Regions from separate parts of the Zhongshania borealis genome, predicted to be linked through region 1. Evidence: predicted binding sites of a transcription regulator. Region 1 holds the regulator's gene; each other region holds the start of a gene.
The links. The regulator PhoB, encoded in region 1, activates phosphate uptake and scavenging genes when phosphate is short. The targets are predictions, from matches to a motif close to TGTCATAAANNTGTAACA.

Region 1 (4,271 bases):
TCAATCCATCGCAGACTATGCAGGCGGCGATGGAAGAACAGGCGGCGGCCGAACGCCAGCGCCGCGCTGCTGTCACAAAAGCAGAAGGCGAAAAACAGGCCGCGATCCTAGAAGCCGATGGCCGCCTGGAGGCATCGCGTCGTGATGCCCAAGCTCAAGTGGTTTTAGCTAAGGCCAGCGGCGCAGCAATTTCCCTGATTTCTGAAGCGGTAGGAAGTGAAGAATTGCCGGTATTGTATTTACTGGGCGAGAAATACACTGATGCCTTATTGCAGCTATCTTCGTCAGATAATGCCAAAACAGTGGTATTACCTGCTGATTTACCGCAAGCACTACGTGGCATTTTAAATAAAGTTTAAGTCGGAGTTGAGCGTTTTACATGGATCATACTTATCGTTTAGTGATCAGCTGCCCAGACCGCGTGGGCATTGTTGCGCGGGTTAGTCAATTTGTTGCAGAGCAGGGCGGTTGGCTCACCGAAGCCAATTACCATGCCGATGCGGAGAGTAACTGGTTTTTTATGCGCAATGAAATTCGCGCTGAATCCTTAAAAGTCAGCGCCGAGCGCTGTCGGGACGCTTTTGCACCAATCGCTGCCGAATATGGCATGCATTGGGCATTGGTCGATTCCGCAGTAAAGCGTCGGGTAGTGATACTGGCCAGTCATGCCTCGCATTGTCTTGCAGATATACTACACCGCTGGCATAGCGGCGAATTAGACTGTGATATTCCCTGTGTTATCTCCAATCATGAAAATTTGCGTAGCATGGTGGAATGGCATGGTATTCCCTTTGAGTACGTGGCAATTGATCCAGATAATAAAGCGCCTGCACATGCAAAAATTATGGCGATGGCACAGTCTTATCAAGCCGATTGCGTGGTGCTAGCGCGCTATATGCAAATTATTCAACCTGAGTTTTGCCAAGCCTACGCCGGCCGAATGATTAATATACACCACAGTTTTTTGCCTTCGTTTATTGGTGCAAACCCTTATCAGAAGGCATTTGATCGTGGTGTTAAGCTGATTGGCGCTACTTGCCATTACGTCACTGAGCGGCTAGATGAAGGTCCGATCATTGAGCAAGACGTTATTCGGGTATCTCATCGGCATAGCAAAGATGATCTTGTACGTTTGGGCAAGGATGTAGAAAAGTCTGTGCTAGCAAGAGCCCTACGTAATCATCTTGAAGACCGCGTACTGGTTCACGGAAACAAGACTGTAGTGTTTGATTAAACAGGCAAAATTTAAACTGTCATAAAATTGTCACTAAAAATGGTTTTAATGCAGCTAACAAATTTTGCAAAAAAAGGTTAATGGAATGACGTCAGCCACCATATTGATTGTCGATGATGAGAGTGCAATCCGCGAAATGATACGGGTTGGGCTTGAACTGGCGGGTTATAACTGTCTAGAAGCGAGCAATGCCCAGGACGCACATGGGATTATTGTCGATCAACGTCCTGATCTAGTCTTGCTGGATTGGATGATGCCAGTGACCAGCGGCTTAGAGTTATTGCGCAGGTTGCGCCGTGATGAGCTGACTAAAGATTTGCTGGTAATTATGTTAACCGCGAAAGACGATGAAGATAATCGTGTGCAAGGCCTTGATGTCGGCGCAGATGACTACATTACTAAGCCATTTTCATCGCGGGAGTTAATGGCCCGCATAAAAGCCATCATGCGGCGCTCTAGTAGTCGTGACGAGGAAGTGAGCATCGAAGTGGCGGGCCTGAAACTCGATCCTAGCAGTCATCGCGTGTTTGTTGACGCAACCCCCTTAGATATGGGCCCCACCGAGTTTAAATTACTAAAATTCTTTATGACCCACCAAGAGCGAGCTTATAGCCGTGGTCAGCTTCTAGACCAGGTTTGGGGAACCAATGTGTATGTTGAAGAACGCACAGTAGACGTACATATCAGACGACTTCGTAAGGCTTTGCAGACCGAACTCCGCGACTGTGGGCTATTAATTCAAACCGTTCGCGGAACCGGTTACCGGTTTTCAACTACAGGTGTCTGCGCGTAGCGCAAAATAATGCGGTATTACAGTTGGAAGGCAGAGTTATTGCGGGTTGGCGTGCCACTCTCATTGGTCGCCGGAACGTGTGCACTATTTGATCTTGGGGTTTTACCCCTATTGGTAGCGGCCGTGCTTGCCTGTGCGTGGTTATTGCGACACTTACAGCGCTTATCTGACTGGTTGTACGGCGGTGCCAAGGATGATCCACCAGAGGCTGTAGGGATGTGGGGACAGGTTTTTGACGTAATTTACGAGCTGCAGCGGGATTCTTCGCAAAATAGCGACCGCTTGCAAGCTATGATCGATTATTTACATTCGTCATTTGCATCCATGTCAGATGCTGTGGTGATGCTTGATCCCCATGGCAATATTGAATGGTGTAATTCGTCGGCTCACGACTTGCTGGGACTGCGTGAAGTAGACGACAAAGGCCGGCAGTTGGTGAATTTGCTCCGAAGTCCCGCCTTCTTGCGCTACTTTGAGGCAGAGCGTTATCAAGCCCCCTTGGAGATGGTGTCACCCGTCAATAGCTTGATTAATTTGAGTATCAGCGTCAGCTTTTTCGGTAGGCGTAATCGACTTTTGTTTGCCCGTGATGTTACTCGCACCCACCGGTTAGAACAGATGCGCAAGGATTTCGTTGCGAATGTTTCCCATGAATTGCGCACACCGCTTACCGTTATCAATGGTTATCTGGAAACCTTTGCCGAGTACGGTGGTGAAAATGGTCGTTGGGATCGAGCCGTAGATCAGATGCTGCAGCAATCTCGACGTATGAATCTATTGATTCAAGATCTTATGCTGCTATCGCGCTTAGAGTCTGTGCCCAAGCTGGCCGACGAAAGCCTTATTCGCTTGCGGCCATTAATGGAAATGATTAGAGAAGAGAGTGGTACCGCCGCAAAAGGCCAGCGCCGTATAGAAATCGAATGTGACGATAATATTGCAATCAATGGTAATGCCAATGAATTGCGCAGTGCATTCTCTAATTTAGCAGTCAATGCCGCGCGATATACCGCTGAAAATGACCGAATAATTCTGCGCTGGTATCAAGATGATTATCATGCGTACTTCGAAGTAGAGGACACGGGCATTGGCATTGAACCTCAATATATTCCCCGTTTAACCGAGCGCTTTTATCGCGTGGATCAGAGCCGATCCCTTGATACTGGTGGCACTGGCTTGGGTTTGGCAATTGTGAAGCATGTGCTAATTCGTCACCGAGCTGAATTGCGTATTCGTAGCGCGCCCAATCAAGGCAGCGTCTTTACCTGTGTTTTTCCGAAATCTGCCGCGGTTGCTGTCTAGCCTCAGCGGGCTCTCTTCGCCAGTAATTACAGTACTGTCACAAAGTTGTCATAATTCGCCTATAAAGTGGCCTCACTGAAGTAGCTTATATTGGTTTAGGAGTATCGAAGTGAAGATTAAACACATAGCAGTAAGTGCACTTATGACTATCTCTGCAGCGGTCGCTGTAGCTGAAGCCAAGGTTGATAGCGCCTTACCAGACTACGCTATCGTTTCCGGCGTATCAGGTAATTTGTCTAGTGTTGGTTCAGATACCCTAGCCAATTTAATGACATTGTGGGGTGAAGATTTTAAGCGCAATTACCCCAATATAAATATCCAGATTCAAGCCGCGGGCTCGTCTACAGCACCGCCAGCATTGACCGAAGGCACGTCGAATATTGGGCCTATGAGCCGGAAGATGAAGGATAAGGAGTTAGAATCTTTCGAAACTAAGTTTGGCTACAAACCTACTGCTGTGCCGGTTGCGATTGATGCCTTGGCGGTGTTTGTTCATAAGGATAACCCAATTGAAGGCCTGACCATGGCACAGGTCGATGCCGTGTTCTCTAGTACTCATAAGTGTGGCCATAGTGCCAATGTTGATACCTGGGGCGGCCTCGGTATGACAGGAGCTTGGACTGCGCGCGATATTCAAATGTTTGGCCGTAACTCGGTGTCAGGGACTTACGGCTACTTCAAAGAAGAAGCGCTATGTAAGGGTGACTTCAAAAACGGTGTGAATGAGCAACCAGGCTCTGCGTCAGTTGTGCAGTCTGTTTCAACCTCTATTAATGGTATTGGTTACTCAGGCATCGGTTATAAAACTTCGAGCGTACGCGCGGTGCCATTGGCAAAGGATGAAAAGAGCAAGTTTGTTGAAGCTAACGCCGAGAACGCGACTAAAGGTAGTTACCCGCTGTCACGCTTCCTCTATGTATACGTGAACAAGGCACCGAATAA
Region 2 (4,271 bases), 580 kb from region 1:
TTTTCTGCGCTGCGCCATGCCAGTAGCTTAGCGCGATACTTGCGATTAAATACGGGGCCGGAAGGACGTTTGAGCGCTTCCTTAGCGAGCTGCCGCTCAGGCCTCGATGCTTTCCCGCCCCCGACCGCCGCCACTGGTTCAGCAGCTGCGCTAGGTGAACTTGTATTAATAGGAGACTTAAAAAAATCGGCGACACCGGATTGTGGCGTATTCCGTGCGCTGCGATCGCTGATAATACCGAGGCGATTTCGCTCTGCGGCTGCGATCATTTTCTGAAAAGTAACACCCGAGCTCATCTCCGGATCCCACAACTGACGCCGGTACCAGGCCACAGGGCAGGCACTGCGGCAAGCCACTTTAATTGGGCCACCACCAAGATCTGGGCCAAAGCTAGCATGATCAAGCAAATGCCTAAGGGGAACATTCCAATTTCCCGTGACTCGGCCACGCGTATCAAAACTTATCGTAAAAAAAACGGCACCCAGAATCTTAAGCGTATCTTCAATTTGAACAAAAGCCGCCTGCACTTCGTCGCCAGCAAAATCCGGGACACCAACCACGTCATCCAAAACTGCTTCAAACTCAGCAAAAAACATTTCCTTAACGACATTGTCGTCCTTAAAGAAAACCACCGCTTCGGTTAATGCGCCCAAAGTGAACCTCCCAGCAATGCTAAATACTTAGCAACCAACACGGCTTATGAAAAACAACCGATAAGAAATCATTATAGGAAGACAATCAAGGGGCGGATAGTAAAACTGGTTTTATACAGGCAGGAATTTCGATTAACAGTAAATAAAGAATAAAAGATAGGCTTAACTAAGAGTTGGCGGACCGGACGAGACTCGAACTCGCGACCTCCGGCGTGACAGGCCGGCATTCTAACCAACTGAACTACCGGTCCAGTAACAGCATCAAACCTAAAACATGCTAGCCGCACCAATTAGGTAAGATTTTAAAAAGGAGGTCTAACAAAAAAGTTGGCGGACCGGACGAGACTCGAACTCGCGACCTCCGGCGTGACAGGCCGGCATTCTAACCAACTGAACTACCGGTCCGCATACTTTTACACGATAATGGTGGGTGATGACGGGATCGAACCGCCGACCCTCTGCTTGTAAGGCAGATGCTCTCCCAGCTGAGCTAATCACCCTTCTCATCAATCGAGTGAGGCGCATTCTACAGCAACCACTCCCCCTGTCAAACACTGAGGAGAAGTTTTTTACATTTTCTTTAAAAAAAAGCTATAACACTGATTTTGCTCATTTTTTATACAGAAAATAGGCAAAAATCTGCATTCAAATACCACGCCCCAAACAATGAGCTAGCGCCGCGCTGTACAGCAAGGCCAGAGCTGATTACCATTGGCGCAAAATTTAGTTAGGCAACGCCTTCTAGCACACCACCCCTCTTACTGACCCGCCAAGCCACCGGAGCGCCACGTGGAAATATACAAAGACTTCACCTTTGAAGCAGCCCACTTCCTTCCCAATGTACCCGCCGGTCATAAATGCGGGCGACTCCACGGCCACAGTTTTTTAGTACGCCTATATATAGCAGGTGATATTGACGCTCATACCGGCTGGCTGATGGACTTCTCTGAAATAAAACAGATTTTCAAGCCAATATACGAACGATTGGATCATTATTACTTAAATGAAATACCCGGCCTCGAAAACCCAACAAGTGAGAACTTGGCAATTTGGATTTGGCAACAATTAAAACCCAGCTTGGCCGCACTAAGTCAGGTCGAAATCCGGGAAACCTGCACTAGCGGGTGCATTTACAGCGGCGAGTAATTATTCAGCTTGCACCAGCTTCGAACAAATATCTGAGTAACTTTTCGCATAAGGGAAAATACGTAACACGTTACATTATTAAACTCTTGACGTAACACTTATTCACAGATAGGCGTTCGCGTCATCAAATCCACCACTTAAGCAATAATATTTAATACGAATACTTCAAAACTTAACTAACCCATTGTTTTATATACATTTTATTAAAATGACTATTTTTTGAACAATTTGTTAAGGTCCCGATAAGCTCTCCGTTTCAAGGCAGTACTTACAAGTTACCCACCAACTTATCCACAGATACTGTGGACAAGTCAGGGCAAATATTATTCCGCGCAGCGTTACCATAAGAAAAGCGTTAGATCTGCACCCGTATTTAAAACATCCGCCTAAATGCAATACTTTTTGCCATATATTTTTACTAAAACCAAAAATATCTACGCTCCTTGGACTATGCTGCGAATAAGCAATTTCCGGGAGTCACTTATTTGAAATATTAATGTAGCAATAACGTCACAAACTCCAGCCATTGTCATATTACTGTCATAAACACCCCCCACAATGGCCGCAGCCCAGAAGGTCGTGAGATCAATAATTGAGTCCACCCCCTTAATAGAAGGCTCACCACTTAACCTATTTAGTATGCGGAGAGAGATTAATGAAGCGTCTGTTATTACCAGCAAGTATCTTACTCGCCAGTGGCGCCCAACTAGCCCATGCGGACCTTAGCTTTTATGGTAAAGCCAATGTCTCTTACCAGCGTACAGAAATGGAGCTGAATGGCACTGAGCAGTGGGAACTCAACAGCAATGCCTCACGCGTCGGCTTAAAGGGCTCCACGCCTATTCAAGACTCTGGGTTTACCGTTATCTATCAAGCCGAATATGAAATAGCTGTCGACAGCGGCTCAACTGGCAGCGAGACCTTTAAGCAGCGCAACACCTTTGTTGGCATTAAAGGCAATTTCGGTACGGTGAGCGCAGGCCAATTCGATACAGCCACTAAGCTGTTAGCCAAGAAGGTCGACCTTTTCAACGATCTGGCGGTAGCTGACATCAAAAACATCATGGAAGGTGAAAATCGTCAAAAGAACATCATCCAATACTCAAGCCCAACAGTTCTTGGTGGACTGAGTTTCACCGCTGCGGCCTCTCCTGGCGAAAATCGCGACACCAATGAAGATAACACCGCCGACGGCAATGTTTTTTCCGTAGAATACCGAACCAAGCAGTTTCTATTAGCACTTGCGCACGACACTGATATTGGCGGCTACGATACTACCCGCGGCGTTGCCACCACTAGCCTAGGCCCCGTCGATCTGGGATTGCTGATTCAAACGGCGGAATTAGCCGATGACAGCGATGCAGAGCAAGAGGACAGCACTTTGATCAGCGCTGCATTCAATGCCAGCGATGTATGGGTATTTAAGGCGCAGTATGGCGTAGCGGAAACCGAACTGGCGACTGGCGACCAAGAGAAAATCCAAGCCGCTATCGGCGCTGATTATAAAGTAAGCTCAGAACTTACCATCTTCGCCTATGCCGCCCAAGTCGAAACAGATACGGTTGGCACTGAAAGCACCACCGACAGTACCGCAGGCGCGGGTATTTGGTTTAAATTCTGAAATAGCCCTGCAAAGAAAAGCCCCGCTAGGCATTACCTAGCGGGGCTTTTCTTTTTAAACATCGAACCACGCAGGCACTCTCTCACAGCAACATTTCCGAGCTTAAACACTATCGCCCCAAAACCGTAGCGCTAAGTCCTAGCGCGTACAATCCAACACGACCTTGCCAGCGATATCACCACTATCCAAGCGCCGATGAATCTCGACTATATCGTCCAAGCTAGCGCACTCAGCAATAGCGGGATGCAATTTCCCGTCCGCGAGCAATTGGAACAACGCGGCGAGATCTTCTTTAAAATCGTTTGGATAACGCTTGCGACGCGTTTGAATATTATAAAAGGACGAAGATTTGCCATCTGGCAACAATCGCCACAACAGCAGCAATTTTGAAAAGCCAAGCAGCAATTGCGGCACAGTTTCCTGCCCGGTAGTCAGCTGAAGCGCGCCGAAAGCAACTAAACGACCGCCTTTTCGTAAGCAATGATAAGACACAGACCAACTTTGGCCACCAAGAGTATCAAACACAGCGTCCACCCCGCCCGGCGCCAACTGCGCAACACGCTCACTAACGCTCTCGTTGCGATAATCGATAAACTGCGCACCAAAGCCCTCTATCAAGGCTTTTTTGGCTTGCGACCCCGTGCCAATCATCTCCAGCCCAAGTAGCGCACCCAACTCAAGTAAGGCGCTACCGACCGCGCCACCAGCGGCATGAACCAAGCAGCGCTGCCCACGCTGCAAGTGAACTTCACGAGTTAACATTTGATAGGCCGTGGTATAGGACAAAATCATACACACAGCCTCGGCGGGATCTAAGCCAGAGGGCGCGGCAACCAATTGGTCTGCCGCTA
Region 3 (4,271 bases), 760 kb from region 1:
GCGTATCTGCCGGATTGCCGCGCTACCGGCACCCAACGAGCGTGAGCGCACACAATGGTATTTTCAGCGCTATGTGTCGCATTTGCCTGCGGCGGGCGAAATCGTTTTATTTGATCGCAGTTGGTATAACCGTGCAGGTGTAGAGCGGGTTATGGGCTTTTGTAGTGACGATGAGTACCACGAGTTTTTTCAGACTGTACCAGACTTCGAGCGCATGCTAACGCGCTCCGGAATTCAAGTTATTAAATACTGGTTTTCTATTTCTGATGACGAGCAATATTCGCGTTTTTTGAGTCGTGTGCACGATCCGCTAAAACAGTGGAAGCTGAGTCCTATGGACTTGGAATCACGGCGTCGCTGGGAACAATACACCAAAGCCAAGGAAATAATGTTGGCACGTACTCATATAGACGAGGCACCCTGGTGGGTTGTGGAAGCCGTGAATAAGAAGAAAGCACGGTTAAATTGCATAAGCCATTTGCTAAGCCAGATACCTTATCAGGATGTAAGTCGACCGCTAATAGAGCTGCCAGCTCGCGAAAACAATGCCGATTACATCCGCCAACCCGTACCTAAAGATATGTTTATACCCGAGCTGTTCTGAGTAATTTTCGCATTCATTGGCTGATTGTGAAAAATAATATTTGGGCTTGTTTGGATACCCGGCCTAGGCCGGATATCCATGACTTCTATCTTAAACAGGGGTTTATTGGCAGTGCTGTCTTGTGCTTATGACCAGTCGCGCTTAAGTTCATGCCAGAATAGTTTCAAGCTACTTACCTTTGTATCGACGGCATTAATGTATTCGTCGAGGTGATCCAATTTCTTGTGTTGGGCATTTTCAAGTCTTTTGGTTTCGTGTAAATGTTTCTCTAATTCATCTATAGATTGACGAAGTTCACGGATGCGTTTTTCAGTTTCAATATGTTTGTTTGGGGCCATGGTCGAACTCCTTAAAGCTGTGTTGCGCCAATCATAAGCAGTGGGAGCGCAAAAAATATTCCACCCATATAGGCAACAACATAGAGTTTGTTGCGTTGAGCTAGTACGGCTAACTTGGTGGCAATGGCGGGGGGAATGCCACGTAAAAAGGGCAGCATATAAATAATAACAATCCCGAAGATATTGAAAAACAAATGCACCAGTGCAATTTGCATAGCCAGTATGGCGGTTGGGCCACTTATGGCGGTTGCCGCCAATAACGCCGTTATACATGTGCCAATATTGGTGCCTAGGGTAAAGGGATAAACTTGTTTTAAGCTAAATACCCCTGAACCTGCAAGCGGCACAATCAATGATGTGGTTGTTGATGATGATTGTACAAGTACGGTAATTGCCATGCCTGAAGCCATACCTGATATGGGGCCGCGACCAATACTGCGATGCATAATAACTTTGGCTTTGCCGACCATAACAGTGCGCAATACTTTGCCAATAGCGGATACCACAAACAAAATCATGCCAATGCCAATAACAATGAGTGCCACGCCCATCCATATTTTATTTGGCATCCAACTTACGCTGATTTTGAGTAAATCGGCGGCTGGTGCCAGTATCATTTTCATTACGTTGATACTTTTCATGTCTACGCCAGTATCGCTGGCGACAAATCCCGCCAAGGCTTCTGCGGTGTGTTGAAGCGGACTAAAGGCCAGTTCGAGTGGCAATAATATTGCGACGGCAACAATATTAAATGCATCGTGCACGGTGGCGGCCGAAAAGGCACGTCGGAATTCTTCGCCATTGCGAACGTGTCCGAGGCTGACAATAGTGCTTGTTAGCGATGTGCCTATATTTGCACCCATGATTAAAGGGATTGCAATACTAATAGGCAGGCCGCCTGCGACCATACCAACAATGATTGACGTGACCGTACTTGAACTTTGAATGAGGGCGGTGGCGGTAAGGCCGATCATCAGGCCGATGAAGGGATTGGTGGCAAAAGCAAAGAGCTCTTTTGCATTATTGCCGGTAGCCATTTTAAAGCCGTCGCCGATAGACCCCACGGCGGCAAGCAATAAGTAAATGAGGGTGACGACCAGTATCCAAGACAGCCATTGTGATGTTGCGGATTTTTCTGCATCGGCCGGTAGGCTGGAAGCGTTGGAACTCATGCCTTTTATCCTCGAAATATTGAGGAGTAGATACTATGGCAGTAGTGTGACAAACATGTGTCAATACAATGTTTTAAGGTGTATGGCAGTTGGCATATCATGCCGAGAGCGCAGAGCTACGCAGGGATAGTTTTTAAGGATTTGTCAAAATGTTATTGTAGTGTTTGTCACGGTATTGCTTAGGCGTCATTCCCGTCCATTTTTTAAATGAGCGAATAAATGCGCTGGGTTCCGAAAAGCCCAGTACATAGGAAATGGTCTTAACTTCTTTGTTGTCGTGTAATAAATAGCCAATTGCGGTGTCGCGAATCAATTCGTTTTTAATCAAACGGTAGTCGCAACCCTCTTGCCTGAGTCGGCGGCGTAGGGTTTGTGGGGCAAGGCCCAACGTGTCAGCGAGCTCCTCGTAGCTGGGTAGTCTGGGCAGCGATTTCTTGATAATAAGCCGTATCTGTTCGGTGTAGCTGCTCGCGCGGGTGTTGCTGCGCAAAAACTCATAGGGCACTTTTGCTAGGTATTCTTCAAGTTCTTGGTTGGAGCGTAATACCGGCAGTTTCAGCAGTTTCTCGTCAAAAATGATTTCGCAGTGGGCTTGCTCAAAACGCGTATCGCTAAAGAAAAGGTAGTGGTACTCACCGCTGTGTGCGGGGGTTTGGTAGTTTAGGTTCACGCGCGTTAGCGGGATTGGGCTACCAGTAAGCCAGCATACAAAACGGTGATTCACCATTAGGAGCTGCTCATATACCCAATTGTTAAGTACCACACCGTACTCAGCTTCTATCCTGTAGTGAACGCTGTCACCACGACGTAACAGGGTGAGTCTAAAGCCGTAGTCGAATAAATTATAAAAGCTGACATTACGCTCCAGCGCTTCTTGTAAGTCGCTTGCGGTTTGCATATAGCGCGCAAGAATATTGAAAGTGCCGTATTTTTGCGGGCGTAGATAATGCCCCATGGCTTCGTCGCCGGTGGCCTCAGTTATCCATTTATTGAGCTGCGATAATTGGGTAGGGCTCACGCGCGCTTGGGTGCTGTTGATGGCTTTTGGGTCCACGCCGGCGCGGCGCAGCAGGCTCTCGCAGTAGCTGCTCGAGAGGCCGCAGCCCGTCAGCATATTGCGGATGAAGGCGATGGAGATGGTCCTGTTTTCCATGGGTTTTCGCTATTTAGTTTGGCTGGGGCGGTATATGCGTGCAATTTTGACACTGGCAGGCGGTTCGCCGAGATTAGATTCAGTTTGTAACATAATGTCTATTAGATGTCATTGCTTGTCATTGCCTACCCCGGCAATTAAAGCGACTCTCTACACTCAAAATTTGCTAGTCCTGAATCCTATGAATTCAGTTTGCACCAAACGTTAATATAAAACCGGTGCGCTAGAGGGCTTTGTTACCAATCGCCGTCATTATTTTTGACGCGGACAGTGATATTTGCCAGCAAAAATAACACGCTATTTAAATGGAGTTCAAAATCATGTTGCCGCGTAATTTTACTGAAGAGCAGGTCATGTTTCGCACCGCTTACCGCAAATTTCTTGAGCAGGAAATTGCACCTCATATCGAGGACTGGCGGGAGCAAGGTATTGTCGATCGCGAAGCGTTTCAACGCGCCGGTAAACAAGGCTTTTTGATGATTTGGCCCGATGAACAATACGGCGGTATGGGCGATCGTGATTTTCGTTTTGAGCAAATTATTATTGAAGAGACCAGTCGCGTCTACGCGGGGGATTGGGCTAATACCTTGCATAGCCGTTTGGTTGGTCCGTATATCGACCGCTTTGGCAACGACGAGCAGAAAGCACGGTTTTTGCCGAAGTGCGTGAGTGGCGAGACCATACTGGCCATTGCCATGACCGAGCCTGATGCAGGTTCTGACTTGGCGGGAATGCGCGCCAGTGCCAAAGATAAGGGCGATCATTGGTTGCTCAACGGTACCAAAACTTATATTACCAACGGTATCAATTCTGATGTGGTGATTGTCGCTGCTAAAACTGATCCAGAGAACAATCCCCACGCCGTTGGTTTGTTCTTGGTCGAGCGGGGCATGGAAGGTTTTGAGCGCGGACGTAATTTGAAAAAAATGGGCATGAAGGCTCAGGACACAGCGGAGCTATTTTTCACCGATGTGCGCGTACCTAAAGAAAACGTGCTGGGAGAT

Region 2: ABD836_RS05230 (porin) is a predicted target of PhoB. The motif match lies at 2,327-2,344, and genes of this name have one in related genera.
Region 3: ABD836_RS06005 (Na/Pi symporter) is a predicted target of PhoB. The motif match lies at 2,160-2,177, and genes of this name have one in related genera.

Annotation. Positions count from the first base shown of each region.
Region 1 is NZ_BAABDM010000001.1:520,206-524,476, forward strand. It holds gene ABD836_RS02360 (SPFH domain-containing protein) at 1-359, shown strand, start outside; gene purU (formyltetrahydrofolate deformylase) at 380-1,234, shown strand; gene phoB (phosphate regulon transcriptional regulator PhoB) at 1,320-2,027, shown strand; gene phoR (phosphate regulon sensor histidine kinase PhoR) at 2,037-3,329, shown strand; gene ABD836_RS02380 (PstS family phosphate ABC transporter substrate-binding protein) at 3,439-4,271, shown strand, end outside.
Region 2 is NZ_BAABDM010000001.1:1,101,929-1,106,199, forward strand. It holds gene ABD836_RS05205 (hypothetical protein) at 1-653, opposite strand, end outside; tRNA gene ABD836_RS05210 (tRNA-Asp) at 828-904, opposite strand; tRNA gene ABD836_RS05215 (tRNA-Asp) at 982-1,058, opposite strand; tRNA gene ABD836_RS05220 (tRNA-Val) at 1,078-1,153, opposite strand; gene queD (6-carboxytetrahydropterin synthase QueD) at 1,443-1,799, shown strand; gene ABD836_RS05230 (porin) at 2,455-3,420, shown strand; gene ABD836_RS05235 (zinc-binding dehydrogenase) at 3,559-4,271, opposite strand, start outside.
Region 3 is NZ_BAABDM010000001.1:1,278,756-1,283,026, reverse strand. It holds gene ppk2 (polyphosphate kinase 2) at 1-604, shown strand, start outside; gene ABD836_RS06010 (DUF948 domain-containing protein) at 730-942, opposite strand; gene ABD836_RS06005 (Na/Pi symporter) at 954-2,114, opposite strand; gene ABD836_RS06000 (AraC family transcriptional regulator) at 2,248-3,267, opposite strand; gene ABD836_RS05995 (acyl-CoA dehydrogenase family protein) at 3,588-4,271, shown strand, end outside.